2 regions of the Actinocorallia aurea genome follow, and region 1 is predicted to be linked to the other one. Evidence: riboswitches for the same ligand, from Rfam matches in the RefSeq annotation. Region 1 holds a riboswitch; the other holds the start of a gene.
What was found. A riboswitch is a leader RNA that binds a small molecule or an ion and turns the genes downstream of it on or off. The one in region 1 is predicted to bind cyclic di-AMP.
Positions count from the first base shown of each region.

Region 2: it holds a riboswitch for cyclic di-AMP, as region 1 does, so the genes downstream of both, ACYVOM_RS04045 (C40 family peptidase) here and ACYVOM_RS34815 (C40 family peptidase) in region 1, are expected to answer to the same signal.

Region 1 covers NZ_BAAGPQ010000032.1:10,800-25,776, forward strand. Annotated here, with positions in the region: gene ACYVOM_RS34805 (hypothetical protein) at 66-1,253, opposite strand; gene ACYVOM_RS34810 (CHAP domain-containing protein) at 1,331-2,143, opposite strand; cyclic di-AMP (ydaO/yuaA leader) riboswitch at 2,155-2,308, opposite strand; gene ACYVOM_RS34815 (C40 family peptidase) at 2,412-2,930, opposite strand; cyclic di-AMP (ydaO/yuaA leader) riboswitch at 2,977-3,178, opposite strand; gene ACYVOM_RS34820 (C40 family peptidase) at 3,636-4,616, opposite strand; gene ACYVOM_RS34825 (NYN domain-containing protein) at 4,813-6,156, opposite strand; gene ACYVOM_RS34830 (DEDD exonuclease domain-containing protein) at 6,180-7,916, shown strand; gene ACYVOM_RS34835 (rhomboid family intramembrane serine protease) at 7,897-8,646, shown strand; gene ACYVOM_RS34840 (Lrp/AsnC family transcriptional regulator) at 8,713-8,994, shown strand; gene qcrB (cytochrome bc1 complex cytochrome b subunit) at 9,079-10,701, opposite strand; gene qcrA (cytochrome bc1 complex Rieske iron-sulfur subunit) at 10,704-11,786, opposite strand; gene qcrC (cytochrome bc1 complex diheme cytochrome c subunit) at 11,783-12,610, opposite strand; gene ctaE (aa3-type cytochrome oxidase subunit III) at 12,623-13,258, opposite strand; gene ACYVOM_RS34865 (response regulator) at 13,452-13,880, shown strand; gene trpD (anthranilate phosphoribosyltransferase) at 13,981-14,977, shown strand, end outside.
Region 2 covers NZ_BAAGPQ010000002.1:815,138-830,114, reverse strand. Annotated here, with positions in the region: gene ACYVOM_RS04060 (C40 family peptidase) at 1-144, shown strand, start outside; gene ACYVOM_RS04055 (SEC-C domain-containing protein) at 196-966, shown strand; gene ACYVOM_RS04050 ((deoxy)nucleoside triphosphate pyrophosphohydrolase) at 992-1,405, shown strand; gene ACYVOM_RS04045 (C40 family peptidase) at 1,415-2,320, opposite strand; cyclic di-AMP (ydaO/yuaA leader) riboswitch at 2,325-2,467, opposite strand; gene typA (translational GTPase TypA) at 2,661-4,511, shown strand; gene ACYVOM_RS04035 (Uma2 family endonuclease) at 4,653-5,330, shown strand; gene ACYVOM_RS04030 (hypothetical protein) at 5,393-6,403, opposite strand; gene ACYVOM_RS04025 (FHA domain-containing protein) at 6,540-7,973, opposite strand; gene ACYVOM_RS04020 (4Fe-4S single cluster domain-containing protein) at 7,961-8,683, opposite strand; gene ACYVOM_RS04015 (AAA family ATPase) at 8,680-10,638, opposite strand; gene ACYVOM_RS04010 (coiled-coil domain-containing protein) at 10,628-11,725, opposite strand; gene ACYVOM_RS04005 (protein kinase domain-containing protein) at 11,768-13,330, opposite strand; gene ACYVOM_RS04000 (glycosyltransferase) at 13,652-14,752, shown strand; gene ACYVOM_RS03995 (hypothetical protein) at 14,809-14,977, shown strand, end outside.

The DNA.
Region 1 (14,977 bases):
ACAATGCCAGCAACCCCGCGATGCCGCGGAACCGCCCGTACCGCCCGGCGGCGGGTCCGGCACGGTCAGCCGAGGCGGGCCGTCAGGTAGTCGCGCCAGGCGGGGACGATGTCGGCGGTGCCGAGCACGTCGCGCAGGGCCTCCTTCTCCGGGCGGTCCCGGGCGGCGCGGTAGAGGGCGACGAGCTTGGCCTGCCCGTAGGTCTCGGCGATCATGCGGCAGGCTAGCCAGGACTCCTGGTATGCCTGGCTGAGCCGGGGCGAGGAGCCGCCGAAGGCGTCCTTGCCGGGGAGCGCGCTGGGCAGGTCTCCGGCTTCCACCTCGCGTGCCAGCTCCACGGCCGCCTCCCGGTCCGTGGCCCCGGCGCCCAGGTATCCGACGTAGTCCGCGAACCCCTCGACCAGCCACAGCGGCGTGGTGGTGTCGGAGGCGGCGTCGGCCGCGATGTGGGTGAGCTCGTGGGTGAGGACGACCCTGCGGCCCAGCGCGCTGAGGCGGGGCCAGGCTTCGGGCGAGACCAGGATGCGGGCCGGCGGCGTGCTGCCGTCGGCGTTCGGCGGGGCCGCGGCCAGCGCGGCGATCTCGGCGAGGTCGCGGTCGCCGGCGAGGACGCGGGCGTGCTCGCCGTCGACCGGCACCAGCGCGATCGCCCTGCGCGCCCAGCCCTTCCCGACGACCGCGGTGACCGCGGGGGCGGCCCGGTCGAGCCCGGCCGCCACCTGGTCGAGCGGCCCCTCCCCCACCACGAGGCAGGACTCGCCCTGAACGGCCCGGACCCGCCCGCGCGACCAGATCTGCGGATCGTCGGCGTGCCCGTCGCCGCCGTCCCCGGTGATCCCGGACGGGCCCACCCGCAGGTAGGCGGTGCGCACCGCCTGGGCGGTGTCGAAGCCCTGGTAGGAGTGGGAGGTCCGGAGCGTCGCGAGGCTCCCGTCGAAGGACTCCAGGTCCTCCCGCCAGACGGCCAGGGGCAGCCCGGCGAGCACGTCGAACAGCTCCTCCTGACGGGCGAGGAACCCCGGTTCGGCAGGATCCACGGTGGCCAGGAACGCCGCCTTGTCCTTGGCCGGGACCGCCGCGGCACGGGCTGCGAGCAGGGACTTCACCGCCTCGGGCGCCGGGCCCGTCGCGGCGGGGGCGGGGGTCTGCGCGGCGCGGCAGCCCGCGAGCAGCCCCGCGCCCGCCAGCGCCCCCGCGCGCAGCACCGCGCGGCGGCTGCGGACATGGGAAGGCCCCGGGGCGTCGGACTCCATGGGCAGCGATCCTATGACCGCGCCCGGATTCCGAGGCTCCGGGGCCTTCGCGCTGATCGGCGTCAGTGGCCGGTCCGTCAGCTCTTGTAGTCCGGGTAGCCGTAGCCGACGATCTGGTCGGCGGAGCGGACCTTCTGCTGGACCTCGTTGCCGGTGTTGCCCTCGACGGTGTGGATGGTGCCGTCGTCGTCGACGTGGTCGACGATGCCGACGTGCTGGATGTCGTCGAGGCCCTTCTCACCGCTCCAGTTGAAGAAGACGATGGCGCCCGCCTTCGGGGTGGTGCCCCAGCGGCCTTCCTCCTTGAACCACTTCGCGTGCGCGACGGTCCAGGCGTCCTGTCCGACGGTGTCCTCCATGCCGGTCTGCTCGGCGACCCAGGAGACGAACATGTTGCACCATTCGGCGTCCAGGTAGCCGGCGCGGCTGCCGCCGTCGCGCTCGACGGTCTCGGCGGCGCGGTCGGTCTTGGAGTACCACTCGCTGAACTTGGTCTCGCCGCTGGAGTCCTCGGCCTGGCCCACCTGGGACTTGGCCTCGGCGACGAACTCCTCGGCGGTGACGCCCGCGATGGCCTGCTTCTCCTCGGTGTCGCGCTTGGCCTCGTCGGAGGAGGCGTCGGCGGAGGCGTCCTCGGAAGCGGTGCTGGAGTGGGCCTTGGTCTTGCCGTCCAGCTTGACCTGGATGGCCGACAGGCCGCCCTTGTTGACGGCGCCGAGGCCGGCGAGGTTCAGCGCGGACGCGGTGATCTCGGCGTTGGTCTTGGTGTTCTCTTCCACGGTGTTGGCGTGGGCCGCGGCACCGAAGGTGCCACCGAGGAGGCTTGCGGCGATGACGCCACCGGCGAGCTTGAGGGTCAGGGCAGTCTGCTTGGCGTGACGACCGGACATAGCTTTGCTTCAACTCCTGTTTCCATGCCGCCTACCGGGTTAGCTGACGGATTCGGGCCTGGAATAGCCCTACGGTGGCGAGCCACCGATTCACCCCGTGCCGATCGCTGATCGGCGAGTGGGTCCCCGGCTCCGCGCTGGGCGCGGACTCGGCGGGAGGACGGCCCCCATGACTTCTGGGGGCCAATCCCGCGTGCATTGACTGAATGAGGTGCGCGGCGGAGATCCCGGAGGGTCTTGCGGGAACCTCCGCCGTGGGTCCGCACGCCTAGTAGGGGCGCACGGCTCCGTTGAAGTTCTTCTTGCGGTAGCTGTCGAGCAGTACCTGACGGACGTGGTCACCGGTGCGGGGAGAGTGGATCATCCACACCTTGTTGCCGGACACCTTGGAGATGATGCCGACGTGGCTGCGGCCTCCGTAGAAGAAGACGAGGTCTCCCGGGTAGAGGTCCTTCCACTTGATCTTCCGCTTGAAGTGCGCGTAGATCGACGTGGTCGTCCTCGGTAGCTTCACGCCCGCCTTGCGGTAGACGTAGCCCACGAGACCGGAGCAGTCGAAGGAGTTCGGGCCCGCCGCGCCGTAGACGTACGGCTTGCCCTTCTTCCTCTTCGCCCAGGCCAGGGCCTTCTGCGCGGTCTTCTTGCGCTCGGACCAGGCCTTCTTTTTCTTCTTGGTGGCCTTCTGCGTCGTGGCCGTCGTTTCGGCCGCGGCGGCCTGCGCGGGAACCGCTATGAGGGCTCCCGGGACGAGGACCGAGGTGGCGAGCAGGCCGGAGGCCAGCCGCACACGCCGGTTCGAGGGCAGGCGAGTGCCAAGGGTGCGAGACAGGGGAATCTCCTTCTTCCTGACGCCTACCGGGTTAGCTGTCGGGTGCGGGCGGAAGTGGAGAAGTGCCCTACGGCCTGCCGCTTGATGGAGCGGCCCGGCCGATTAACCCCGCCGCGGGCATGGCTCGAACCCTTTGGGGGTGGTTCGGGGTGCCTGCGGGTTGGGTCCCCGGCTCCGCGCGTACGCGGACTCGGCGTTAGCCGTCGCGGTCTCCGGGCGTGATGGGGCCCGGGAGGGCGGATTGGGATACCGCCGCACGACCGCGCGACTGCGGGTTGGGTTGTCGGTGACGCCGACGCCCTTCAAAAGGGCTCAGATCGCTCTGTCCTACGCTTCACTGCGCGGCGCGGGTGTCGTCCTAGACACCGGCTCTCGGATCAGGCTGGTCGGCGGGTGTACCACGGGTGGCCGCTGGGTGAGGCCACCGGTCGGCAACGTTCGGATAACGCCGCCTTCAACTCGAAGGTACCAAAGAAACAGCGAAAGGCAAATGGCCCGCAAAGATGACCACGCCCAGGTATGCCCTGGTGAAGCGGGCTTTTGCCCGAGGGTGACACAGGTCTCACCGGACCGGTGAGCCTTCCGGGACCCGAGAAACAGGCCATATCGGGCGTTTCCGGGGTGTTGCCGTGGTGTTGCGCGGGGCCGCCTGGACGGCTCGGGCTACGGCCGGCCGCCGCCGACGAAGCGGTCGTAGTAGTAGCCGGAGGTAATGGAGACGATCTCCACGTTCTTGCCCGTGCGGGGCGCGTGGATCATCTTGCCGCCGCCGACGTACATGCCGACGTGGCCGAGGCCGCTGAAGAAGATCAGGTCGCCCGGCTGGAGGTTCTCGCGGGAGACCCGCTTGCTCGCGGTGTAGTTGTACTGCGAGGCGGCGGTGCGGGGGATCGCCACTCCGGCGGCGGCCCACGACTTGGAGGTCAGACCGGAGCAGTCGTAGCCCGTGGGGCCGGTGCCGCCGTAGATGTAGGGCTTGCCGAGCTGGGCGTAGGCGTAGTCCAGGGCGGTGCGGGCGGGGCCGCTGGCGGGGCCGGTGTAGGTGCCGCCGACGGGGCCGCTCGTGGTGGTGTCGCCGCCGAGGCTCTCGACGAGGTCCTGCTGCTTCTTGATGGCCTTGTCGATCACCGCCTTCTGGTCCTTGATGTCCTTGACCTTGGCGTTGACCTTGTCGAAGGCGTCCTGGGCGTTGCCCTTCTCGCGCTCCATCCGCTGCGTGGAGGCGAGGAAGTCCTTGATCTTGTCGCCGCGCTGGTTGCTCACGTGGGAGAAGATCGACACCTGGTCGAGGACGTCCTGGGGGTCGCCGGAGGACAGCAGCGAGGAGATGTCGCTGATGTCGCCGGTCTTGTAGGCGTCGGCGGCCATCGCCACGATGCCCTCGCGCGCCGAGTCGAAGGCCTTCTTCTCGCGGGAGGCGGCCTTCTTGGCGGAGGTGAGCTTGCGCTGGGCGATCTTGAGGTCGCCTTCCAGGCCGTTGTACTTGTCGACGAGCTTCTCGACCTGCTCGTTGAGCTTGTCCAGCTTCTTCTGGGCCTCGGCCTTGCTCGGCTCGGCCTGGGCGGCGCCGGGGACACTCCAGACGAGGGCTGCGGCCAGGCACGCGACGGCCAGGCTGCGGAACTTCGGAGTGTCTACAGCCACAGCGGAAACGCCCCTTCTTGCACTGGTTTGTCAGCGCTTGACCCTAGTGCCGAAGGGGCCCCCTCACAACCGGAACGCCGCTATTTCACGCTTTTCTCACGCTTGACGGGTTTAGCGGGACAGCGCCCACGTCAAGGCAGCTCAGTGCCCGGAATCGGCGGTCGGAACCCGCCCTGAAACTCCCGGAGGCAGGCGGTCAGAAGCGCCCGAGCCGCTTGAGCAGCAGACCCGACGTCGCCGCCCGGCCGCCCGCGCGCCGCGCCGACGCCGCGACCTCCTGGTCGGACGAAACCACGACGAACACCCGGCCCGGCGGCTCGGCCTGGACGAGTTCGGCGATCAGCTCGTCGGCGATCTGGCCGGGCCTGCTGAACAGCACCCGGACCCCGCGCGGCGCCTGCACCGCGACATGCCCCTCGACCTGGGCGCCGTCGAACACCGCGGTGATCTCCGCGTGCGTCTGGGAGTACAGCCCGCCGAGGCCGCTGATCAGCCGGGCGCGCTGATCGGCCAGCGGCAGCTCGCCGTATCCCGTCTTGGTGACGTTGTAGCCGTCGACGATCAGATGGGCCCGCGGCGCCATCAGCAGCTCCTGGAAGAGCTGCGCGTCGCTCTCGGCGAGGGACCTGCCATGCGGGGTCCCCGCCTCCGCCGCGCCCGCTACGAGGTCGGCGGGCCGGGAGATCACCGACGGGAGGTTCAGCTCGCGCCGCACGCCCTGCGCGGCGTCGACCAGCGTGTCCAACAGCAGCCGCAGCCTGACGTCCTCGATGCTGCGCCCTTCGCGCGCGGCCTTGCGGTGGGACTCCAGGGCCGCCTCCGACGACGCCAGCTTCGTCTTCAGCGCCTTCAGCTCCCGCTCCAGCGCGCCGAGCGCGGCCGCGGACTCCTCCCGGTCGGCCCTCCGCGCGGCGTCCAGCTCCGCCGTGCGCTCGATCGCCTCGCGGGCGGTCCTGCGCTCCTCGCCGAGCTTGCGGCGAAGATCGGCCACCTCGGCCCTGGCGGTCTTCAGCTCGGCCCTCAGCCCGCCCGTCTCGGCCGCGTGGGCCGCCCGGGCCTCCTCCAGCCGGTCCCGCATCGTCTCCGCCTCCTGGACGGCCTGGGACTCGCGGGCGTCCTCGGCGGCGCGGACCAGCTCGGCCCTGGCCGCCTCGACGTGCGCCGGCCACCCTCCCGGGCGGAGCAGGTAGGCCGCGGCGGCGACCCGGACGGCGTCGGCACCTTCGGGGCGCTCCCCCCGCTCCAGGGCCTCGGCCAGCTCCGGCTCGGACTCCCGGAGGCGATCGCCCACCCGGGCGCGGAACGCCGCGTCGGCGTCGAGCTGCTTGGCGATGACCGAGCCGCCCTCGCGGGCTCTGGCCTTCGGCCGGAACTTCACGATCCGCCGGAGCGGCACCGGGACGTCCTCGGCGGGCAGCGCGGCCAGCACTTCGGCGGCGGCGTCCACCACGCGGCGGCGCACCGCCTCGGGCAGCGGCCCGCTGAGGCTCTCGTCCGAAGTGATGGTCCCGCTCCTTTCGGTCTGTGCAGATTTTGTCACACGCGGCCCCTACGGTGCCGACCATGCAAGGCGTTCAAGGCACACTCGACGACCTCGGCACCCCACTGGCCGAGGTCACCTTCACCGTCGTCGACCTGGAGACCACCGGAGGCTCCGCCGACGAGTGCGGCATCACCGAGATCGGCGCGGTCAAGGTCAAGGGCGGGCAGGTCGTCGGGGAGCTGGGCACCCTCGTTGACTGCGGGCTGCCCATTCCGCCCTTCATCTCCGTGCTCACCGGGATCACCCAGCAGATGGTCGTCGGCGCCCCCCGGGTGCCCGAAGTCCTCGCCTCCTTCCTGGAGTTCGCCCGCGGCACCGTCCTGGTCGCCCACAACGCGCCCTTCGACGTGGGCTTCCTCAAGGCCGCCTGCGCCCGTCACGGGTACGCCTGGCCCGCCTTCCCCGTCCTGGACACCGCCGATCTGGCCCGCCGCGTCCTCACCCGCGACGAGGTGCCGAACCGCAAGCTCGGCACCCTCGCCCGCTTCTTCCGGGCCGCCACCACCCCCAACCACCGCGCGCTGGCCGACGCCCGCGCCACCGTCGACGTCCTGCACGGGCTGCTGGAGCGGCTCGGCGCCTTCGGCGTCGCCAGCCTGGAGGAGGCCAAGGCCTTCGCCAAGGCGCCCACCAAGGAGCAGCAGGCGAAGCGGCACCTCGCCGACGGCGTCCCGTCCGGGCCCGGCGTCTACCTCTTCGAGGACGCCTCCGGGGAGATCCTCTACATCGGCAAGAGCGGCGACCTGCGCACCCGCGTCCGGTCGTACTTCACCGCGAGCGAGACCCGCGGGCGCGTCCGGGAGATGGTCGGGATCGCCGAGCGGGTGCGCACCATCGCCTGCCCCACCGCGCTGGAGGCCGAGGTCAGGGAGCTGCGCCTGATCGCCGAGCACAAGCCGCGCTACAACCGCCGCTCGAAGTTCCCCGAGCGGGCCGTCTGGCTGAAGCTCACCGACGAGGCCTTCCCACGGCTGTCCGTCGTCCGCGAGTGCCGGGCGGACGAGGCCGCCTACCTCGGGCCCTTCCCGTCCGCCGGGTCGGCCGAGGAGGCGAAGACCGCCCTGCACGAGACGGCGCCGCTGCGCCAGTGCAACCAGCCGCTGACCGAGCGCCGGATCGCCGCGGGCAAGACGCACACCTGCGCGCTCGCCGATCTCGGCCGCTGCGGCTCCCCCTGCGACGGCCGCGAGAGCCCCGAGGCCTACGCGGGGCACGTCGCGCTGGCCCGCGGCGCGATGACGGGCGCCGCCGGCCCCGTCGTCCGGGCCGCCCGCGGCAGGATCGACAGACTGGCGGGCGAGCTGCGCTACGAGGAGGCAGGCGCCTGGCGGGACCGGCTCGCGGCCTTCCTGCGGGCCGCCTGGCGGGCGCAGCGGTTCGCCTCCCTCGCGGCGTGCCCGGAGCTGGTCGCGGCGCGCCCGGAGCCGTCGGGCGGTTGGGAGCTCGCGGTCGTCCGTCTGGGACGGCTGGCCGCCACCGGCGCCATCCCGCCCGGAGCACCCCGCTACCGGCCCTACGTCGACGCGTGCGTGGCGACCGCGGAGACCGTCCTGCAAGGCCCTCAGCGCTTCGCTGCGGCCCCCGAGGAGATGGAGTGCGTCCTGCGCTGGCTGGAGTCCCCGGGGGTCCGGCTGGTCGAGGTGACGGGGGTGTGGGCCTGCCCGGTCGGCGGCGCGGAAGGACTGCGGGCGTGGATCGACGGTGCCTACGGGGACCCGAAGCCCTACGCTGGCCGACGTGGCGATTCCCCTGTATGACAACCAGCCCACCAGGCGGGTCCCGCTCGTCACCTATGCCCTGATCGCGGCGAACTTCGTGGTCTTCCTGCTGACGCCGATGGCGGTCTTCGGCAACGACAACGCCGACGCGCTGTCCCTGAGCTGCGCGCAGTCGGTGTTCATCCACGAGTTCGGGGCCATCCCGCGGGAGCTGACCTCGGACGAGGCGATCCCGCTGCCGGCCGAGGTGATCCACGAATGCGGCGCGCGGTCCTACGCCAAGATCCCTCTGCTGTCGGCCTTCAGCTCGATGTTCCTGCACAGCGGCTGGCTGCACCTGCTCGGCAACATGATCTACCTGTTCGTCTTCGGCCAGGCCACCGAGGACAGGCTCGGCAGGATCCGCTTCCTGCTCTTCTACCTGGCCTGCGGCCTCGCCGCCGTCTACGGGTACGCGATCACCCAGCCCGGCTCGGAGACCCCCCTCATCGGGGCATCCGGGGCCATCGCCGGGGTCCTCGGCTCCCACCTGGTGATCCACCCGCGCTCGCGCACGATCGCGCTGGTCAGCGGCTTCCTGCCGTTCCGGCTCCCCGCCTGGGTCCTGCTCGGCCAGTTCTTCGTGCTCCAGTGGCTCAGCCTCGGCGCCGCCGACGACGTGGCCTACGTCGCGCACATCTACGGCTTCGCCGCCGGAGCCCTGCTGGGCCTCCTCGCCCGCCGCCCCGGCGTCATCGCCAGAGGCGCCGCACTGGCGTCCCGCCGCTAGCCCGTGATCTCCTCTCCTCCGTTCCCCTCGTAACCTGGGAGGAACCGGACTAAAGGAGGAGGCCCCTTGATTACCGCCATCGTGCTCATCCAGACGGAAGTGGACCAGATCAACGAGGTCGCCGAGGCCATCGTGAAACTCGACGGGGTCAGCGAGGTGTACTCGATCACCGGCGACCACGACCTGCTGGCCATGGTCCGCGTGCGCCACCACGACGAACTGGCCGAGGTCATCCCCGGCCGCCTCAACAAGATCCCGGGCGTCGTCCACACCGACACCCACATCGCCTTCCGCACCTACTCCCGCCACGACCTGGAGTCCGTCTTCTCCCTCGGTCTGCCGGACTGAACTCGACCTGCCAGGCCCAGCGAAAAGGGCCCGCCACCCCCTGCGGGGTGGCGGGCCCTTTTTTCGGCTGTGTGGCAACCGGGTCTAGTGAGTCAGCTCCTTGTGCTGCTCGTCATGACCGTGGGAGTGCGGGTCGCCGTCGCCCTCGACGGGGACGGAGTCGCCGTTGTACCACATGGCCAGGCGGGTCCTGAGGTGGCCGATCGGGCCCTTGGTGCCCTTGGCGGGGACGCCGTTGGCGTCGACCGCGGGCAGCGGGGCCTTCGGCTCCTCCTTGGACAGCATCTTGGCCTTCTCGGAGTTCGCGGGCTCCTTGTGCAGCTCGGAGAACTCGCCGTCCGGGCTCATCACGATGGTGCCGGACTCGTAGCCGTGCGCCATCGTCGCGGCGTCGCTGCGCTGGAGGCCCAGGCAGAGGCGCTTGGTGATGATGAACGCGAGGACCGGGCCGATGAAGACGAAGAACCGGAAGAACCAGGTCGTCGCGTACAGCGACAGGTGGAACTTCTCGGCCAGCACGTCGTTGGCGCCGGCCAGCCACAGGATGCCGTAGAACGCGACCATCGCGACACCGAGGCCGGTGCGGGTGGGGGCGTTGCGCGGGCGGTCGTTGACGTGGTGGTACCGGTGGTCGCCGGTCACCCAGCGCTCCAGCCACGGCCAGATGCCCGCTCCGGTGAACACGATGCCGAGCGGCACCAGCGCCGGGATGAGCACGTTGAGGCTCAGCGTGTGGCCCCAGGCGGTGATCTCCCAGTTCGGCATGAGCCGCAGCGAACCTTCCAGCAGACCCATGTAGAAGTCGGGCTGCGAGGCGGCCGAGATGGCCGACGGGTCGTACGGGCCGAACAGCCAGATCGGGTTGATCTGGGCGAACGTGCCGAGCAGGGCGATGATGCCGAAGGTGTACAGGAAGTACGCGCCGGCCTTGGCCATGAAGACCGGGTAGAACGGGTAGCCCGTCACCTTGGTCTCGGTGCCGCCGGTGCCCGGCATCTGGGTGTGCTTCTGGTGCCACATGATCATCATGTGCGCCGTCACCAGGGCGAGGATGATGCCCGGGATCAGCAGGATGTGCAGGGTGAACATGCGCGGGATGATGTCCACGCCGGGGAACTCCCCGCCGAACAGGAACATGTACCCGTACGTGCCGACGATCGGGATCGCCTCGAGCACACCCTGGGTGATGCGCAGACCCGTGCCGGACAGCAGGTCGTCCGGCAGCGAGTAGCCGAAGAGGCCTTCGAGCATGCCCAGCGTGAACAGGCCGAGGCCGATCAGCCAGTTGATCTCACGCGGCTTGCGGTACGCGCCGGTGAAGAACACGCGGAGCATGTGCACCATGAGGGAGGCCATGAACAGGATGGCCGCCCAGTGGTGGATCTGCCGCATGAGCAGACCGCCGCGCACGTCGAACGTGATGTGCAGCGTCGAGGCGTACGCCTCGGACATCAGCACCCCGTGCAGCGGCTCGTAGGAGCCGTCGTAGTGCACTTCCAGCATGCTCGGCTTGAACCAGAGCGTGAGGAAGGTGCCGCTCAGCAGCAGGATGATGAACGAGTACAGGGCGATCTCGCCCAGCAGGAACGACCAGTGGTCCGGAAAGACCTTCTTGACGTTCCGCTTCATGAAGCCGACCGTGCCGAGCCGGTCGTCCACGAAGTTCAGCGGTCCCGCGACCGCCTTGGGCAGGGTCTCGTCTGCCATGGTCAGCCACGCTCCCAGAAGCTAGGCCCGATGGGCTCGGGGTAGTCACCCGTCGCGATGAGGTAGCCCTCGTCGTCGACCGCGAGCGGCAGCTGGGGCAGCGGACGGGCGGCCGGGCCGAAGACGACCTTCGCGCCGTCGGTCGCGTCGAACGTCGACTGGTGGCACGGGCACAGGATGCGGTGCGTGGTCTGCTCGTACAGGGCCGCGGGGCAGCCGACGTGCGTGCAGATCTTGGAGTACGCGATGATCCCGTTGACGGTCCAGTTCTCGCGGCCCTTGACCGGCTTGATGAGGTCGGGCTCGATGTTGACGAGGATCGTCGACGCCTTCGCGATGAGGGTCAGCGACTCCTCGCCGTTCTCGTGGATGCCCTCCGGCAGCACGGTGATCATGCCGCCGGGCGAGTTGAAGTCCGAGGCCTTGAGCGGGGCGTTGGTGCCGTCGACGACGATCCGGACGCCCTTCTTGCCCTCGCCCTTGGCCTTCTCCACCGCCTCGCCCCACCAGGTGCTGCGCAGGCGCTTCTCCGGCAGCGGACCGAGGTCGCGCAGCAGGAACAGCGGCGCGAGGCCCAGCGGCGCGGCGGCCAGCAGGAGCGTGCGGCGCACGAGCGGGCGCTTGACGAACCCGCTGTCGGCCGCGCCCTGCTGGAAGTCGCGGGCGAAGGACGCGCGGGTGGCCTCGTCGGTGGCGAGGTCGTGGCGCTCCTGCTCGATCGGCACGCTGGTCATCAGCCGCCGGAACCAGACGGTGACGCCCGCGGCCAGGGCCAGGAACGCCAGCGTCATCAGGCCGCCGAGCCAGAGGTTCGACTCCTGCGCGCGGTGGATGCCGTGCATCCCGCCGTCGCGGCCGCTCCAGCCGATGAAGTAGACCATGAAGCCGACGCTCGCGGCGAAGGCGAGCAGGAAAAGCGTCGCGACGATGCGCTCGGCCTTCTTGGCCTTGCGCTCGTCGAGCTCGTAGCCGGCCTCGACGGGTCCGACCTCGTCGTCGGCGACCAGGGCCTTGCCGGCCGGAGCCGCGGCCGGGGTGCCGATCACGCGCTCTGGCGCGGGATTCTCGTTGGTTTCGTCGCTCATGACTTCTTCAGCTTCTTCGGCTTCTTGGCGGTGATCCAGATGGACGCGAAGACGAGCAGGCCGATACCGACCACCCAGCCGGCGAGGCCCTCGGAGACCGGGCCCATGCGGCCGAGTCCGTGGCCGCCGGGGTTGGGCTCCTCGCGGACGGTCTCAAGGAACGCGATGATCGCGGCCTTGTCCGCCGGCGTGAGGGTCGTGTCGTTGAAGACGGGCATGGCCTGCGGGCCGGTGAGCATCGCCTCGTAGATCTGGGTCGGCGTGGTCTCCAGCAGGTCCGGCGCGTACTTGCCCTCGGTCAGGGCGCCGCCCTGGCCGGTGAAGTTGTGGCACTGCGCGCAGTTGGTGCGGAAGAGCTTCCCGCCCAGCGCGACGTCGCCACCCTCGGGCACGGCGGGGACACCCGGGCCGCCACCCAGGGACTGGATGTACTCGGCGACCGCGGTGATGTTCTCCTCGTCGTCGAACGGCGCGACGACCTTCTTGCTGGGGATCTGCGCGGCCGTCGTCATCGCCGGCATGCGACCGGTGCTGACCTGGAAGTGGACCGACGCCGCGCCGACGCCGATGAGGCTCGGCGCGATCGTGTTGTCGGCGGCGTCCTTGGTGCCCTCGGCGTTGATGCCGTGGCAGCTGGCGCAGTTCTGGTTGAACAGCTCCTTGCCCTTGGCGAGGTCGGCTGCCTGGGCCTGGGTGCCGGTCGCCTGCGCCTGATCGGTGGCGGGCGACACACCGGCGTAAATGGCGCCGATGGCCACCAGAGCGGCCAGCACGACGGCGTAGCCCGCCCAGGAGCGCCGGCGCCATGCGGTGAACCTAGTCACGGATGGTCCTCGTTATCGGATCAGGTAGATGGTCGCGAACAGGCCGATCCAGACCACGTCCACGAAGTGCCAGTAGTACGAAACGACGATCGCGCTCGTCGCCTGCTCATGGGTCCAGCGCTTCGCGGCGTACGTGCGTCCCAGGACGAACAGGAACGCGATCAGGCCTCCGGTCACGTGCAGGCCGTGGAACCCGGTGGTCAGGTAGAAGACCGAGCCGTAGGCGTGAGACGAGAGAGTCGTGCCCTCGTGGATGAGCTCCCGGTACTCCCAGAGCTGTCCGAGCACGAAGTAGAGGCCCATGAGGAAGGAGATCACGTACCAGAAGCGCATCTTCCGGAGACGGTCGGCGTCGGAGCCGCCCTTCTTCTCGACGGCGAAGACGCCCATCTGGCAGGTCACGGAGGAGAGCACGAGGACCAGCGTGTTGACCGCCGCGAACGGCAGGTTCAGCTCGGCCTGGGGCCACTCGTCTCCGAGGCCTGTCGTCACCGACCGGATGGTGAAGTACATCGCGAACAACGCCGCGAAGAACATGAGCTCGGACGACAGCCAAACGATCGTCCCCACATTGACGAGGTTCGGACGATTCGCCCGGCCGCCATGCGTAGTTGTCTTTATCGCGGATGCAGTTGCCACGGGCAGCATTATTACGGCACCTCGCCGCCACCCTGCGCAGGACCCCCCGTTTGCGGCCGAAGCTTCGGTCACAACTTGGACCTTCGACGCGTGCGGCCGGGAACTTCCGCGCGGGCGGCCGCGTTGGGAACGGCCCCGCCGCGATCACCCTCCGGGCCGCGTCCGCCCTTGTGGGAACGTGCTGAAGGAGTATCTTTGCGCCATGAGCACCACGGACGCCACCGCCTCCCCGGTCAAGGTCCTCGTCTACAGTGACGACGCAGCCACCCGTGAGCAGATCCGGCTGGCCATCGGCCGCCGGCCCGCCGCCGACCTCCCGCCCGTGGAGTACGTCGAGTGCGCGACCCAGCCCGCGGTCGTCCGCCTGCTGGACGCGGGCGGGATCGATCTCGCGGTCCTCGACGGCGAGGCGCAGCCCGCCGGCGGCCTCGGCGTGTGCCGCCAGGCCAAGGACGAGGTGTACGACTGCCCGCCGGTCCTCGCGGTGATCGCCCGCCGGGACGACGGCTGGCTGGCCACCTGGTCGCGGGCCGACGCCGTGGTGACCCAGCCGCTCGACCCGTTCGCGGTGGCCAAGTCCGCCGCCCAGCTCCTGCGGCGCCGCGCCGCGGACCGCCTGCCCGTCCTGTAGGGCGGGCCCCGAGACACGTTCGCCGCCGCGGACCGCCCGGCCGCAAGGCCGGTCCGGTCCGCGTCCGACTTTCCGTCCACGAGCCCGAAAGAGATCCGCCGTGAGCGCCCGACCCGCCGTCAGCAGAACCACATGGCCCGCCCTGATCAACGCCCTGCTGTCCGGGGAGTCCCTGACCGCGGAGGAGACGGGCTGGGCGATGAGCCAGATCATGGCGGGTGCCGCGACGGACGCGCAGATCGCCGGGTTCGCGGTGGCGCTGCGGGCCAAGGGCGAGACGGTCGCCGAGGTCGCGGGCATCGCGGCCGGGATGCTGGCCAACGCGACCCCGCTGGACATCCAGGGCGATCTGGTCGATCTCGTCGGCACCGGCGGCGACCAGCACCACACGGTGAACTTCTCCACGATGGCGGCGATCGTCGCGGCGGGGGCGGGCGCCAAGGTCGTCAAGCACGGGAACCGGGCGGCCTCGTCGTCGTGCGGCACCGCCGACGTCCTCGAGGCGCTCGGCGTGGTGATCGACCTGCCTCCGGAGGCGACCGAGCGGGTGGCCCGGGAGGCCGGGATCGCGTTCCTGTTCGCGCCCGTCTACCACCCTGCGTTCCGGTACACCGCGGGACCCCGGCGCGAGCTGGGCACGCCGACGGTGTTCAACTTCCTCGGCCCGCTGACGAACCCGGCCCGGCCGAACGCGTTCGCGGTCGGGGTCTTCCACGAGCGGATGGCGCCCGTCCTGGCCGGCGTGTTCGCCGAGCGGGGCTCGACCGGCCTGGTCTTCCGCGGCGAGGACGGCATGGACGAGCTGTCCACGACGGGCCCGTCGAAGGTCTGGACGGTCCGGGACGGCCGCGTGGGCGAGACGGTCTTCGACCCGGCCGAGCTGGGCATCCCGCGCGCCGCCCTGGCGGACTTCCGGGGCGCGGACGCGACCTTCAACGCCGGCGTCGTGCACAAGGTGCTGGCGGGCGAGCCCGGCCCGATCCGGGACATGGTCCGGCTGAACGCCGCGGCCGCGCTCGTCGCCGCCGCGGGCGCCCCGGACCCCGATGGCCTCGTCCCGGCCCTGAAGGACGCCTACGAGCGCGCCGGGGAGGCGA
Region 2 (14,977 bases), on a different contig from region 1:
GGCGAGAACAAGATGATCGTCGCGCGCTGCACCAAGTGCAGTCCGGCCATCGGCGTGTTCCCCTACCGGGTGTCCACGCTCGTCGGCTTCACCCGGCCGCTGGCCAACGACCAGGTCATCGCGCAGATCGCGGCGCTCGGCTAGGGCGGCCCGCCGCGGACCGGGTTCCGCGGCGGGCTCTGGCAGACTGGGCGGGTGCTGTCCGATGAACTCTTCCACCCGCTGGACCTGGACGACGCCCTGGAGGAGGCCGCCGAGGTGGGCGGCCCCGAGGCGGTCGTCGACCTTCTGCTGCGCGCGCTCGACGACCCGCGCGCCAAGGGCGACGAGGCGGTCCCGGAGTATCTCGACGAGCTGATCGACCAGCTCACGTCGCTGCGCCGCTACGAGGAGGCGATCGCCGCGGCCTACCGGCTGATCGAGGCCGACGAGTCGGCGCGCCTGGAGGAGCTCGGCGCGATCGCGCACCTGCACGCGCTGAACGGCGACGCCGAGACGGCGCGGGATCTGCTGGTGCAGCTGCGCGGGCAGGTGGAGCCGCTCGAAGGGCTGATGAACACCCTGGTGCTCGCGAACGACCTCGGCGACCGGGCGACCGCGGTCCACTGGCTGGCCGAGGACCTCAGCCGCGGTGTGGTCGAGGGCTGGGATCCGGATCTGGTGCTGGTGCTGCGCGGCCACTTCCGCCGGCTGGGCGGTGCCGACGCCCAGCTGGAGGCGGTCGTCGGGGCGTACCTGCCGCAGACCGAGCACACGGTGCCGGGCAAGCGGCTGCCCACGGGGCCCCGCTTCGTCCACCCGGGGACGGACACGCTGGAGATCGAGCGGGGCATGCGGGCCGATCTCTCCGCGCGCATCTTCACCCCGGAGGGGGAACTGATCCCGTGGCCGCCGGAACGCAACGACGCGTGCTGGTGCGGGTCGGGGGCCAAGTACAAGAAGTGCTGCGGGCGGCCCGCCGTCTGAGGTCGACCGGCTGAGGAGGATCCGATTGGCTGAGCGAGGCGCCCAGGTCGTGGTCGGGGCGGCGATCATCGAGAACGGGAGGCTGCTCGCGGCGCAGCGGGCCGCCCCGTCATCCCTGGCAGGCGGCTGGGAGCTGCCCGGCGGGAAGGTCGATCCCGGCGAGTCCGACGAGGCGGCGCTGGTCCGCGAGTGCCGCGAGGAACTCGCGGTGACGGTCAAGCTCGTCGCGCGGATCGGGGGCGACTGGCCGATCGGCGCGGCGGGCGTGCTGCGGGTGTGGACGGCGCGGTTGATCGCGGGCCGTCCGGTGGCGCTGGAGCACTCGGCGCTCCGCTGGCTGGCGCCGGACGAGCTGGACGACGTCGCCTGGTTGCCCGGCGACCTCCCGGTGGTCGACGCCGTCCGCCCGCTCCTGCTGCGCGAGACCGATCGCGCCTGACGCCTCCGCCTAGATCCGCACGGCTCCGTTGAAGTCGCTGCGGTCGGCCAGGGGTGTGATCTTCACTACATCTCCGGACGAGGGCGCCTGCACGAACTTGCCTGCGCCGATGTAGATGCCGACATGGCTGCGGCTCGGGTTGAAGAACACGAGGTCGCCGGGCCTGAGCTGCGACTTCGAGATCTTCGTGCCCTGGTCGTAGAGTGCGCCGGTGAAGTGCGGCAGTCCGGGCCTCCCTGCCTGCGCGTAAGCCCAGATGACGAGCCCTGAGCAGTCGAAGGAGTCGGGTCCCGCGGCGGCCCAGACGTACGGGTCGCCGAGCTGGTCGAGGGCGGCGCGGGTGGCGACGGCGGCGGTGTCGCCGCCCCACACGGTGACGCCCTGGTAGGTGTAGGCGTCGCGCAGGTCGGCCTTGACCGTGGTGATCCGCGCGGTCGTCGTCGCGCGCTCGCCCCGGGTCGCCTCGACCCTGTCGACGGTCTGCTGGAGGCGGGCCCGCGCGGTCTCGGCGGCCCCGGCGGCGTCGGCCGCGACGCGGGCCGCGGCGTCCCTGCGCTCCTTCAGCTCGTCGGCGGGCGAGCCGGTGATCCGCAGGAACGCGGCCTGGAGCAGGTTGACGGGCGGCGGCTCCGCCGCGACCTGGTCGGCGAGGTCCTGGTGCTCGGCAGTGCGCAGGTCGGCCTCGGCCGCCGCCGCGAACGCCGCGTTCTGGGCGGTGAGCACGGCCTTCTGCTCGGCGGCCAGTTCCTTGTCGAGCCGCCGGACGTGGCCTTCGAGGCCGTCCAGGCGCTTCTGCAGGGTGTCGGCGCCGGGGCCCTGCGGGGTCGGCGCGGCCTGGGCGGCCGGCGCGAGCAGCAGCGGCGCCGTGGCACCGGCGAGCACCGCGGCGGCCAGGGTGAATCGGGCACCCTTCATGGGGGTCTCTCCTCTCGGCGGCCTACCGGGTTAGCTGACGGGTTCGGGCTGGAGGACGCCCTACCGCTGGGGGAGCGGATTCACCCCGGGGGAAACACATGGGTCCCCGGCTCCCCGCGGGGCGCGGGGACTCGGCACGCGCCGAAGCCTACGAAAGACGTCAAATCGTGACAAATAGCGCTAAAAGCGGCAGTCAAGGCCGCGGCCGGGAAGGGCGGCCCGCGAGGCACCGGCCGGAACCCACTAGAATCGTGGAGTACAGCTTTCTGCCGCCGCCGGCTCGTGAGGCATCCGATCTTCTTCCACGCGGCGAATCCGACACGAAACCGAGCGTGCCTTCATGCCCATCGCCACCCGTGACGACCTGCGCAACGTCGCCATCGTCGCCCACGTCGACCACGGAAAGACCACGCTGGTCGACGCCATGCTCTGGCAGTCCGGCGCCTTCCGCGACAACCAGTCCGTCGACGACCGGGTCATGGACTCCAATGACCTCGAGCGCGAGAAGGGCATCACGATCCTGGCGAAGAACACCGCGGTGCGCCACGGTGACCTTCTGCTGAACATCATCGACACCCCCGGCCACGCCGACTTCGGCGGCGAGGTCGAGCGCGGCCTGTCCATGGTCGACGGCGTCGTGCTGCTCGTGGACGCCTCCGAGGGCCCGCTGCCGCAGACCCGGTTCGTGCTGCGCAAGGCGCTGGCCGCCAAGATGCCGGTGATCCTCGTCATCAACAAGGTCGACCGGCCCGACGCCCGGATCGCCGAGGTCATCGACGAGGTCTACGAGCTGTTCATGGACCTCGAGGCCACCGAGGAGCAGATCGACTTCCCGATCGTCTACGCCTCCGGCCGCGCCGGCCGCGCCAGCCTGACCAAGCCGGGCAACGGCGAGATGCCGGAGAACGAGGACCTCGAGCCGCTGTTCGACGTCATCCGCGAGACCATCCCGGCTCCGTCCTACGACCCCGACGCCCCCTTCCAGGCGCAGGTCACCAACCTGGACGCGTCCAGCTACCTCGGCCGCATCGCCCTGTGCCGCGTCTATAACGGCACCATCAAGAAGGGCCAGCAGGTCGCCTGGTGCAAGGGCGACGGCACCGTCGAGCGGGTCAAGATCTCCGAGCTGATGATGACCGAGGCGCTGGAGCGCAAGCCCGCCGAGTCGGCCGGCCCCGGCGACATCATCGCGATCGCCGGCATCCAGGAGATCATGATCGGCGAGACCCTCGCCGACCCCGAGGACCCGCGCGCGCTGCCCCTCATCACCGTCGACGAGCCCGCGATCTCCATGCTGCTCGGCACCAACACCGGCCCGCTGGCGGGCCGCGAGAAGGGCACCAAGGTCACCGCCCGCCTCGTCAAGGACCGCCTCGACCGCGAGCTCGTCGGCAACGTGTCCCTGCGCGTCCTGCCGACCGAGCGCCCCGACGCCTGGGAGGTCCAGGGCCGCGGCGAGCTGGCGCTGGCCATTCTGGTCGAGACCATGCGCCGCGAAGGCTACGAGCTGACCCTCGGCAAGCCCCGCGTCGTCACCAAGCAGATCGACGGCAAGCTGCACGAGCCCGTCGAGCGCCTCACCGTCGACATCCCCGAGGAGTACCTCGGCGCCGTCACGCAGCTCCTGGCCGTCCGCAAGGGCCGCATGGAGCACATGACCAACCACGGCACCGGCTGGATCCGGATGGAGTTCCTGGTGCCCGCGCGCGGCCTCATCGGGTTCCGCACCGAGTTCCTCACCGACACCCGCGGCACCGGCATCGCCCACCAGGTCTTCGAGAAGTACGAGCCCTGGTTCGGCGAGCTGCGCACCCGCCCGACCGGCTCGCTGGTCTCCGACCGCGCGGGCGTCGCGACCACCTACTCGATGTTCAACATCCAGGAGCGCGGCACCCTGTTCGTCGACCCCACCCAGGAGGTCTACGAAGGCATGATCGTCGGCGAGAACTCGCGCGCCGACGACATGAGCATCAACATCACCAAGGAGAAGCAGAAGACCAACATCCGGTCTTCCACGGCCGAGGAGTTCGACCGCCTCGTCCCGCCGAAGAAGCTCTCCATGGAAGCCGCCCTGGAGTTCATCCGGGACGACGAGTGCGTCGAGATCACCCCGACCGCCGTCCGGCTCCGCAAGGTCATCCTCGACACCAAGGAGCGCGAGCGCACCGCCGCCCGCGCCAAGCGCGCCTGACGCGAAACACCCGAATCACCCCTGAAGGACCCGGTCTGACCTGCGAAAAGGCCGGGTCCTTCTGCATGATTCCGCCTACCCTGGTGGTGGACGTTCCCTACGCTGAGACCGGAGCTGACCGTGCAGGGAAAGGCGCAGAAAGTGACGAAAGTAGTTCTCAAAGAACACCCCCTCGTGCTGCCCGACACCCCGTACAGCCTCTGGGTCGGAGGGGAGTTGGAGAACTACCTCCACCTTCCCGAGGACTTCCGAGTCGAGATCATCGGTGGGGAGATCGTCTTGTCGCGTGCACCGGGGTTCGGGCACAACCACATCGTGGGTACCATCGCCCACTTCTTCAGCGTAGCCCGGGGGGTCGACGGCGAATTGCCCTGGAAGTGGCAGTCCGGAGGAGGGGTGGACCTCGTCGGAGTCGGCGAAGGGTACATCCTGGACCTCGTCGTCATGGACGCGCAGGTTTACGACGAGGCGCTGCACTCGGGTGTGCGGCTTCTGGTGGCCGACCAGATCGAGATGGCGGTCGAGGTGACCTCGCCCTCCAACGCGGCGCGGGACCGCAGGGTGCGTGCGGGTGCCGCGCAGCGGTCGAAGTGGGCGGGCTACGCCCGCGCCGAGGTGCCCTACTACCTGGTCGTTGACCGGGACCCGAACGTGGCCAGGACCATGCTCTACTCGGTGCCGGACTCGTCCACCGGGGCCTACCTCGAAGAGGAGTCCTGGGACTTCGGCAAGCCGGTGACGCTCCCCGAGCACTTCGGCGTCACCCTGCCCACGGACGAGTGGTTGCCGTGGACGGCGGGAGACCTGCCTCGGGACTGAGGCCGGGAAGACAGGCCGTGAGCCCGCTCCGCGACCTCGGAGCGGGCTTTCGTGCGCGGGCGCTACAGCAGGGGCTTGCCGGTGGTGTCGATCTTGATGGACTTGGAGTAGGCGCGGAAGGTGTCGCCGGAGCCGTCGAAGACGACCTGGTAGTTGGCGTCGCACCAGGTCTTGGGCTTCAGGGTGAAGGTGCCCTTCTTGGACGTCTTGCCGGTGACCGCGGTGTACCAGGTGTCGCCCTTGCGGCACTTGAAGATGACGGCGACCTTCTGGCCGGCGAAGGGGACCGCCTTCTTCCTGCTCTTCGCGGTGAAGCGCCGGAGCGTGCCCGTCATGGTGATCTTCTTGCCGACCTTGAGCTTGCGCGGGGACGCCTTGAGCCCGGTGACGGAGGTCGACCACCGCCAGGCCTTGATGACCCTGGTGGAGGCCGGGGCGTACTCCTTGGTGCCGGGGAAGTAGATCCGCCACCAGCCCGGCGTCTCCTGCCGGAAGGACGCGGACACGCGGTCCTCATGGTCGGGACGCAGTGTCCGCACGGTGCGCCAGGTCTCCTTGCCGTCGGCGGAGAACTGCAGTTGGACCGCGTTCCCGTCGTCCGCGGCAGGGCCCGAGGGGAGCTTGAAGCGGGCTGAGGCGGTGACCTGCCGGCGCGCGTCGTGCGTGATCTCGAAGTCGAACAGCAGCGCCTTGGCCAGGACCTTCACGACCACCAGGTTGCTGTTGTACTTCTCGCCGTCGACCGTGACGGACGCCGCCCAGCCGGTGGTCGCCTGTGGGGTGACGACCTTGCTGAAGGCGCCCTTGGCGTCCGTGGTGGCGGTGAGCTGCTCGTCGCCGCCGTCCTCGATGGTCACCTCGCGATCGGCCAGGGGCAGGAACGCGCCGTCGAGGGCCTTGCCCTGGACCGTGCCGCTGAGGGTCACCGGGGTGCCCTTGGCGACGGTCCTGGCGTCGGCGGTGAGGGTGACCTTGGCCGACGTCAAAGGGGGGTCCTCGGCACGGGCCGAGGCCTGGATGGGGGACAGCACCGCGACCATGACGGCCAGGGCTGTGAGGATGCTGCGACGCACTGGGAAATCGCCTCCGCTCACGATGGCGTGATCGTACAAAAGGCGTGTGACGTTTTGATGGATACGAACAACCGGTTATGGGTCCGCGATCTTTGCGGGAGGGCGGGCCGGCCGCGGCCGGCCCGCCTCCTTCGCGTCAGGCCAGGTGCACGGTGCCGGTGACGTCCGCGGCCAGGCGCAGCGAGTCGCCGTCCTGGAGGAACGCCTCGACGCCCGGGGACAGCCGTTCGCCGTTGACGAACGTGCCGTTGGTGGAGCGCTCGTCCCGCACCTTGGCGACGCCGGACGGGTCGAGCCAGACCGTGGCGTGCTTGCGCGAGACGTTGTCGTACTGGGTGAAGGTGGACGCGGCGGGGGACTGGCCCGCGTCGCGGCCGAGGATGAGCTGCTGGCCCATGGTGACCTTCAACTCGCCCGTCGGGAAGGCGAGCCGCAGGGTCGGGCCGCCTCCGCCCGGCCGCAGCGGCTTCAGGCAGACGTTGCACTGGGTCGCGGCCGGGTTGACCAGCACGCTCTCGCAGTGCGGGCACATGGCCGCGGTGCTGTCGCCGCCGGGAACGCCCTGCTGCCGGTGCTCCGGCGGGACGAGGGTGCCGTCCCTGGCGGGCGGCGGGTCCAAGGGGCCGCGCCGCTGGCCGTACGGGTCCTGCGGCTGGCCGTATCCGCCTGGCTGCGGCTGGCCGTAGCCAGGCTGGGGCGCTCCGTAGGGGTCCTGCCCCGCCGGCGGCTGGCCGTAGCCCGGTTGCGGCTGCCCGTAAGGATCCTGGCCGCCTTGCGGCTGGCCGTATCCCCCCGGCTGCTGCTGTCCGTAGCCCTGTTGGGGCTGCGCGTAGGGGTCCTGCCCGGCCGGCGGCTGCCCGTAGCCCGGCTGGGGTGCTCCGTAGGGGTCCTGTCCGCCGGGCTGCTGCCCGTAGCCCGGCTGGGGCTGCGCGTAAGGGTCCTGCCCGCCCTGGGCGTAGCCCGGCTGCGGCTGCTGCTGCCCGTAGCCGCCCTGCTGCTGCGGCTGTGCGTAAGGGTCCTGCCCGCCTTGCGGCTGGGGCTGGCCGTACGGATCCTGGCCGCCCTGCGGCTGGGGCTGGCCGTAAGGGTCCTGCGCGCCCTGCTGCGGGGGCTGCGCGTAGGGGTCCTGCCCGGCCGGCGGCTGCCCGTAGCCCGGCTGGGGTGCTCCGTAGGGGTCCTGTCCGCCGGGCTGCTGCCCGTAGCCCGGCTGAGGCTGCGCGTAAGGGTCCTGCCCGCCCTGCGGCTGCCCGTAGCCGCCTGGCTGCTGCTGGGGCTGCGCGTAGGGGTCCTGGTTGCCGTAGCCGCCCTGCTGGGGCTGCCCGTAGCCCTGCTGGGGCTGTGCATAAGGATCCTGGCCGCCTTGCGGCTGGCCGTAGCCCGGCTGGGGCTGCGCGTAGGGGTCCTGCCCGCCCTGGGGCTGCCCGTAGCCCGGTTGCGGCTGCCCGTAGGAGTCGGCGGGCTGCTGCGGACGGCGGCGCCGCCCGCGGGTGAGGTTGTTCCCGCACGTCAGGCAGATCAGATCGCCCGGGTTGTGCGGGGTCTGGCAGACCTCGCAGGTCAGAGTCTCCATGACGCCTCCCCGGCTCGTACCCCGGCCCCGTCCAGCACCGCGCTCAGACGATCCATGTCGCCTCGGCGCGGGATGCCGATGTAGTACACCCGCCGTCCTTCCGCACCGTCCTCGACGCACACCTGCATGCGCCGCCCGTCGTGTCCCTCGTGTTCGTACCGTTTCCTGCCGAGGGCAGTCAGCGGGACGAGCGTCTGGTTCGCCGACCCCCGCAGTGGGGAGCCGTCGTCGAGCCGTTCCACGTATGGCCCTGCGACCACAGCGTCGCACAGGTCCAGGATGTTCCGCGACTCCGGGTCGCGGGACAACCGTGAGCTTACATATCCGGAATAAAGGAGGATGTCGAACTCTCGTGACCCACGCCACACGTGGATCTCGCGCAGCAGCGCCGCGAGCGCTCCCGGCTGCTGGAACGGCTCCCCGCCGGAGATCGTGACGCCGTCGACGGGCGGCAGCCCGGCCAGCCAGTCGAGCACGGCGGAGACCGGAACCACCCTGCCGTCGTCGGCGGGCCACGTGTCGGTGGACAGGCAGCCCGGGCAAGCGAGGGTGCAGCCCTGGAACCAGATCCCCGCCCGGGTGCCGGGGCCGAGCGCGGTCACCGGGTGGTGCACCTTGGCGAGCCTGATCGGGACGTCGCCGTCGCCCCCGGCCCCGCCGCCGGGTCGACGGACGCCGGATTCCTGGCCGCCCGCCCCTTCGCCGCTCACTCGGCCGCGCCCCGCGAGCCGAGCGGCTCGTCCGTGCCGGGTGCGTGCGCCCCGGGCGTGTCGGCCCCGGGCGTGTCGGCCCCGGGCGTGTCGGCGTCGGGCAGGTCGGAGTCGGGCGTGTCGGAGGAGGCGGACTCGATGTCGAGTTCGACGATGCTGCCCGCCCGCCTGATCCCGGTCACGGTGATGCGCTCGCCCGGGGTGAGCTCGCGCTCGAACAGGGCGCGCGCGAGCGGGTTGACGAAGTGCGCCTCCAGGGCCATGCCGATGCCGCGGCCGCCCTTGTCCAGCTCGGCGGTGCACCACCCGCGCAGCGTGCCGAGCACCTCGGACTTCACGGCGAGGGAGACCCGGTGCTCGTCGGTGACGCGCCGGCAGATGTTCTCCAACTGGAGGTCGAAGATCTTGGAGGCGGCCTCGGCGGCGATGAAGTTGAAGACGATGACGTTGTCGCCGAGCCGGTTCAGCAGTTCCGGCCGGTTCAGGACCGACGTGAAGTGGTCGGAGATCGCCGCCTTGATCCGGTGCTCGATCTCGGCGTACCCGAGCCCCGGGATCACCTTGGAGGAGCCCAGGTTGGAGGTGAAGATGAGGATCGACTCCGAGAAGTGGACGGTGTGGCCGCGTCCGTCGGTGAGCCGCCCGTCCTCGAGGATCTGCAGGAACTTGTCGAGGATCCGCGGATGGGCCTTCTCGATCTCGTCGAAGAGGATCACCCGGAAGGGGTCCTCCCGGACGGCGTTGGTCAGCTCGCCGCCCGCCTCGTGCCCGACGTAGCCGGGGGGCGAGCCGATCAGCCGGTCGCCGGCCTGCTCGGCGGAGAACTCCGACATGTCGAACCGCAGGTAGGCCGAGTCGTCGCCGAACACCAGCGAGGTGATGGCCTTGGCCAGCTCGGTCTTGCCGGTGCCGGTCGGTCCGGCGAAGAAGAGCACCCCGCGCGGGCGTGAGCCCGACTTGGTGGCCTGCGCGCCGGACAGCCCGAGGACCGCCCGCTTGAGGATGTCGAGGGTCTTGGTGACGGCCTGAGGCTGCCCCAGGACCCGTTCGGGGACCTTCCGCTCCCCGTCCAGGACGCGTTTGCGCAGGTGGCCGCGGGACCAGGGGTTGTCCAGGACGCCGAGCTTGTAGGTGCGGACCGCGTCGGGCAGCCCGTACAGGTCGACGTTCTGCTCCTTGGCCAGCCGGGTGATCTCGATCATCGACTGGAGGGTGAGCCCGTCGGCCTGCTCGGCGAACGCGTCGCACGCGTCGGCCGCGGCCCGGTCCGTCGAAGGGTCGGCGGCGAAGGCGCGGGCCAGAAGGCGGGCGGTCTGCTGCCGGTCGCCCAGGTGCGGGCGGGGCAGCGAGATCTCGCGGACCGCGTCGTTGCCGCCGACCAGCCAAGCGGGGAGGTCGCCGGGCCGCTCGGCCAGCCAGATGATCGGGTTGTAGAACGGCTTGGGCCGGATGCCGGGCACCCGCACCGGGCGCGCGGTGCGCGCGAGCTTCTCGCAGAACCGGAAGAAGTCGCGCTCGGCGGGCTGGAGGTCGGTGGCCGAGGCCGCGATCCGCGAGGCGCCCTCGATGACGAAAGCGGCGCGCACCTGCTCGTCGGGGCGGGCCAGGGCCGCCAGGTGCTTCGTGAGCCCTTCGAGCGACGGCTTGGGGTCCCACTTGCCGAGGAGCCTCTTCGCGGCGGCGGCCGCGTCCTCGTCGTCCGGGTGGAGGCGCAGGCCGTCGACGGGGTCGTAGATGATCAGGCAGGAGATGCCGCTCGGCTGGAGCGCCTCCCACAGCAGCTCCCGCAGCGGCAGCAGGGCTATCTCGCCGCCGCCGTTGGGGAAGAGGAAACTGTCGTAGAGGTTGCCCGCCAGCACGTACTGCGAGTGCACCGACAGCGTGGCGTCGAGTTCGCGGATGAACGGCGGCCAGCCCATGAGGCGTCCGCCCAGCGTCGGCTGCTCAGTACTCAAGTCGGCGTTCCTTCGGCTTGTGCTGCTTGCGTCGGGCCTGCTGCCCCGACTCCTCCGTCACGGGAAGCTCCTCCGCGCCGGGCTCCAGGCGCCAGGTCACGGCCATGCCCAGGCCTTCGGCCGCGAGCCTCGCCTGGGCGGCCTCGAACTCCGCGCACCACTGCCGCTCGCGTTCCGCGTCGCGCCTGCGGTCGTCCTCGCTCTCCAGAGGCCGGGTGCGCAGCATCTTCGCGCGCAGGGTGCCGTCCTCCAGACGCATCCTGACGGCCTGGTCGGGCCACTCGCCGCGAGTGAGGACGAGATTCCCGTCCACCGCGGTCCGGGTCTCGAAGCCGGTGTCGACCTGGTAGCCGAGGTCTTCGAACGCCCGGGTGACGCTCTCCAGGACGTAGCGGCGCTCGGCCTCGGCCTGCGCGAGGCGCTCCTGCTCCTCAGCCCACAGCCTCAAGCGCGCGCGCTCTTCGCGGGTGTGCTCGTTCGCCTGCTGGACGCGCAGCCTCACCTCGCTGAGCAGTCCTTCGGCCTCGCCGTCGGAGGACGCCCCCGCGACGCGCTCGGCGGCCTCCCTGACCCGTGCGCGATCGGCGTCGGACGCGTCCGGAAGCAGCCTCGTGAGCACCCGTGCCAGATCCGCGGCCCGGTCGCGCGGCGCGCTCGCCCCCGCGGTGACCTCCGCGGTGACGAGCTCGGCGAGCTTCGCGGAAAGGGCGGCCTCCGCCTCGTCCAGCGCGGTGTCGACCGCCGCGCACCAGGTGACGACCTCGTCGTAAGGGACGCCGCTCAGGTCGAGTTCCTCGGGCACGGGCAAGGACACCTGCTCGGCGTGCGCGCGCGCCGCGGCGCGCACCATGTCGCGCAGGGCGCGGATCCGCGCGTTGCGGTCGACCGCCTCGCGCAGCGCCCGCTCGTACCGTTCCAGTTCGGCGAGCGCCTCGGCACGCGCGCCCGCCTTCCGCTCGGCGAGCGCCGCGAAGACCGCCGCGCCGTGCGCCGCGGCCCCGGCGCCCGCGCCGAGGAGCCGGTTCGCGCCGAGGCTCGCGATGACCGCCGCGTCCAGCGCGATCTCGGCCTCCACGCCACTGCTCATGTACCGAACCTCTTCCTGGGACGGACCCGCGCGGGCCCCCGGTCAGTCTCCTATGACTTCCGCGCGACGGGCGGAGTTCGCCTCCCGCCACCGGTATGTCCGGATCCCCCCGGTGATGATGTGCACCACGGGGGAGACCGCCATGGCCAGCGCCAGGAACACCCAGGCGAATCCGAGGCTCGTGAGGAGCAGCGCGAAGACCGCCACCACCGGGATGAGCACGGCCGCGAGGACGTAGCCGCAGCCTCTCGGGCCGCCCTGCCGCGCGCGCGCCGACATCGCCGACATGCCCTGCGACGTCTTCGACAGCCCCCGCCCGGCGAACGCGGAGAGCCGGGAGGCCGTCGCCCAGGGTCCGTTCACCAGGTAATCGCCGCCCTGCCGGGAGGCGACCGCGAGCTCTACGGCCAGCGAGACGGCCCAGGTCGCGACCGCCCCGCACAGCAGCAGCCCCACGGGGACGTTGGCTCCGCCCGTGCTGCCGTCCGAGTCGAACAGGCCCGCCAGGAGACATGCGCCGAGCCATAGGGCGAGCACCGGGAGCGTCCACAAGAAGGCACGGAGCCTTGCCCGCCCCGCGCCGGCCTTGCGCGCCTGCTCCTTCTGTTCCCAGAGGGCGCGCCGCCCTTCGGCGCGGTAAGAGTCCTCGGCCTCTTGGCGGCCGGGCAGGGGAGGGGCGACGCGGGTCTGCGCAGGTACTGGTGCGGGCGTCGCCGTCGGCGGCGGGGGCGGCGCCTGTTCGTCGTGGACCGCGGGAGCGTCGCCGCGCAGCCAGGCGGCCACCTCGACATGGCCCCAGCGGCGTCGCGGATCGCGGGTGAGCAGGCCGCGGCACAGCAGCCGCAGGCGCGGGTCGCCGATGTCGCCGTTCTCGATCGGTCGGGTCGCCAGGTGGTCCACGACGACGGTCTCGCTCATCCCGTCGAACGGCGCCCGCCCCGTGGCGATCTCGCGCACGATCATGCCGAGCGACCACCAGTCGCGGGCCGGGGACACCTGCCCCGACAGCGACTCGGGCGCGGCGTAGGCGAGGGTGCGCGAGGAGGAGGCGAACACGACGCTCTGCTCCAGCACACGGCTCAGCCCGAAGTCGGTGATGACGAGTTCGGAGCCGCGCACGAGCACGTTCTCCGGCTTCAGGTCGCGGTGCACGATGCCCGCCTCGTGCAGGACGCGCAGCCCCTCGGCGAGCTGGCCGGCGACGACCGCGGGATCGACCGGGCGGGCCCGCGCGAGCGTCCGCAGGTTCCCCTCCGGCAGGTACTCCATGATCTCGTAGTCGCGTCCGTCGGCATGTCCGGTCTCCAGGACCCGCACGACATGGGGCGAGCGCAGCCGCGGGAGCTGCTCCCAGACCGCCGGATCGGCACGGTAGCCGCGCCGGTAGATCTTCACGACGTAGCGCCCTGCGCCCTCACGGACCAGCAGCAGATCGGACTCGGCCCCCTGGACGGGCAGCTCGTCCTCCACCGCGAACCGCTCGGCGAGCGCACCCGGCAACCGCACCAGCGGAGCCGTGCCGCCGGTGCCCGACCGGCCGTGGCCCGGCGCCCCGTCGCGGCTCGTGACTCCCGGATCCCGTCGCGTCCACTGGGGGTCCTCCACGCCGCCGAGCCTATCGCGCCGGGTCGCGCGCGGAGCCTTGCCGTCACGGGCTTTTCGGCGCCCTGGAGCGTCGTCGGCGGCCCGCGGAGCGGAGACGTCCCCGGCGACGCCCGGTCGGGGCGCTCACGGATCCGGCATGCCTCGTCGCTCGGTGATAAGTGCGTCGATTGTCTGGAATGCCAAGTGCGCTATTGGCAACCCGTTTAGGGTTGGTCTGGGCGCTCGGGACGTGTGACGTGGTGGACGACGCTGCGATCCGGGCTTTGGTCTTCTTCGGCCGGGGGTGGTCTCGATGTCACGCCGTCTGCGCGGACCACGCGCATGAGGGTGCTCTACGTCAGTCCCTACGGGGCGCCGCATGACGAGATCGCCGAGTACACGCGGGTGCTCTCCCGCGCCGTCGCCAGGCTGGGCCACCGCACCGCGGTGCTCGCCGCGCGCGAGCCGCGCGGCGAGGAGCAGGCCGCGGAGGTCGTGGGGGTCCTCGGGCAGGACGTCCTCACCGGCTTCCGGCCCGACCTCGTCCACGTCCAGTTCACCGCGGGCGCCTACGGCGGGCGCGTCCGCGCGCTGCTGCGGCTGCTCGACGCGCTCGCCGCCCAGCGCGTCCCGGTCCTCATGACGCTGCACGGCGTCGGCCGCGACCTCGGCCTGCTGCGCTGGGCCGGCCGGGCGCTCTACCGGCGGGTGACCGCGCGCTGCACCGGCCTCGTCGTGCACTCGCGCGACGCCGCGCGACAGCTCGGCGCGCTCGGCCTCGCCGTGCCGGTCTCCGTCGTGCCGAACCTCTGCGTGCCGCCGGCCAGGTCGGGCGTCTCGGCCGAGGCGCTGCGCGGCAAGCACGGGTTCGGCGCCGACCCCGTGCTGCTCGCTTTCGGCTTCATCCACCCCGACAAGGGCCTGGAGGACCTGGTCCGGGCCGTCTCCCTGCTCGGCGCCGACGCGCGCCTGGCCGTCGCCGGGGGCGTGCGGCGGCGCGAGGGGCTGGCCCGCGTCGCGGAGGTGCGCGACCGCAGGTACCTGCGCCGGCTGCGCCGCCTCGTCACGCGCGAGCGGCTGGACGAGCGCGTGGCGTTCGTGGGCCATGTCCCGCACGACGAGGTCGCCGCGTGGTTCGCGGTCGCCGACGCGGTCGTGCTGCCCTACCGCAGGGCCGTGCGCACGGGGGTCGCGCATCTCGCGCTGGCCACCCACCGGCCGGTCGTCGCCACGACCGTGGGGGCGCTCCCCGAGCTGTTCGATCGCTGGACCGTCCCGCCGGGGGAGCCCGCCGTCCTCGCCGAGACCATCAACGGTCTCCTGTACTCGCCCGGCGTGCCGCTGCCCGAGCTCGGCCCCGGCCCCGACGAGGTCGCCGCCCGGACCGAGACCCTCTATGAATCGGTCCTGCACCCAGGTGAGGAACCTCTTGCTCGAAGGTGAGAAGAAACGCAACGAAGTCGACCGAACGCGGCCGGTGCCCATAGGATGCCCGATCTATGAGTGACGAGGGCACCGCCCATCACGGGCACAGTGCGAGCGGCAGTCCGCACCGGCCGAACTACGACGCGACCTTGGAGCTGATCCGCTGCACGGCGCCCGGTTGCGGCTTCCTCGGCGGGCGGGCCGCGTTCGGCGGGCACCTGGCCGACCTCGGCCTGTGCCCCG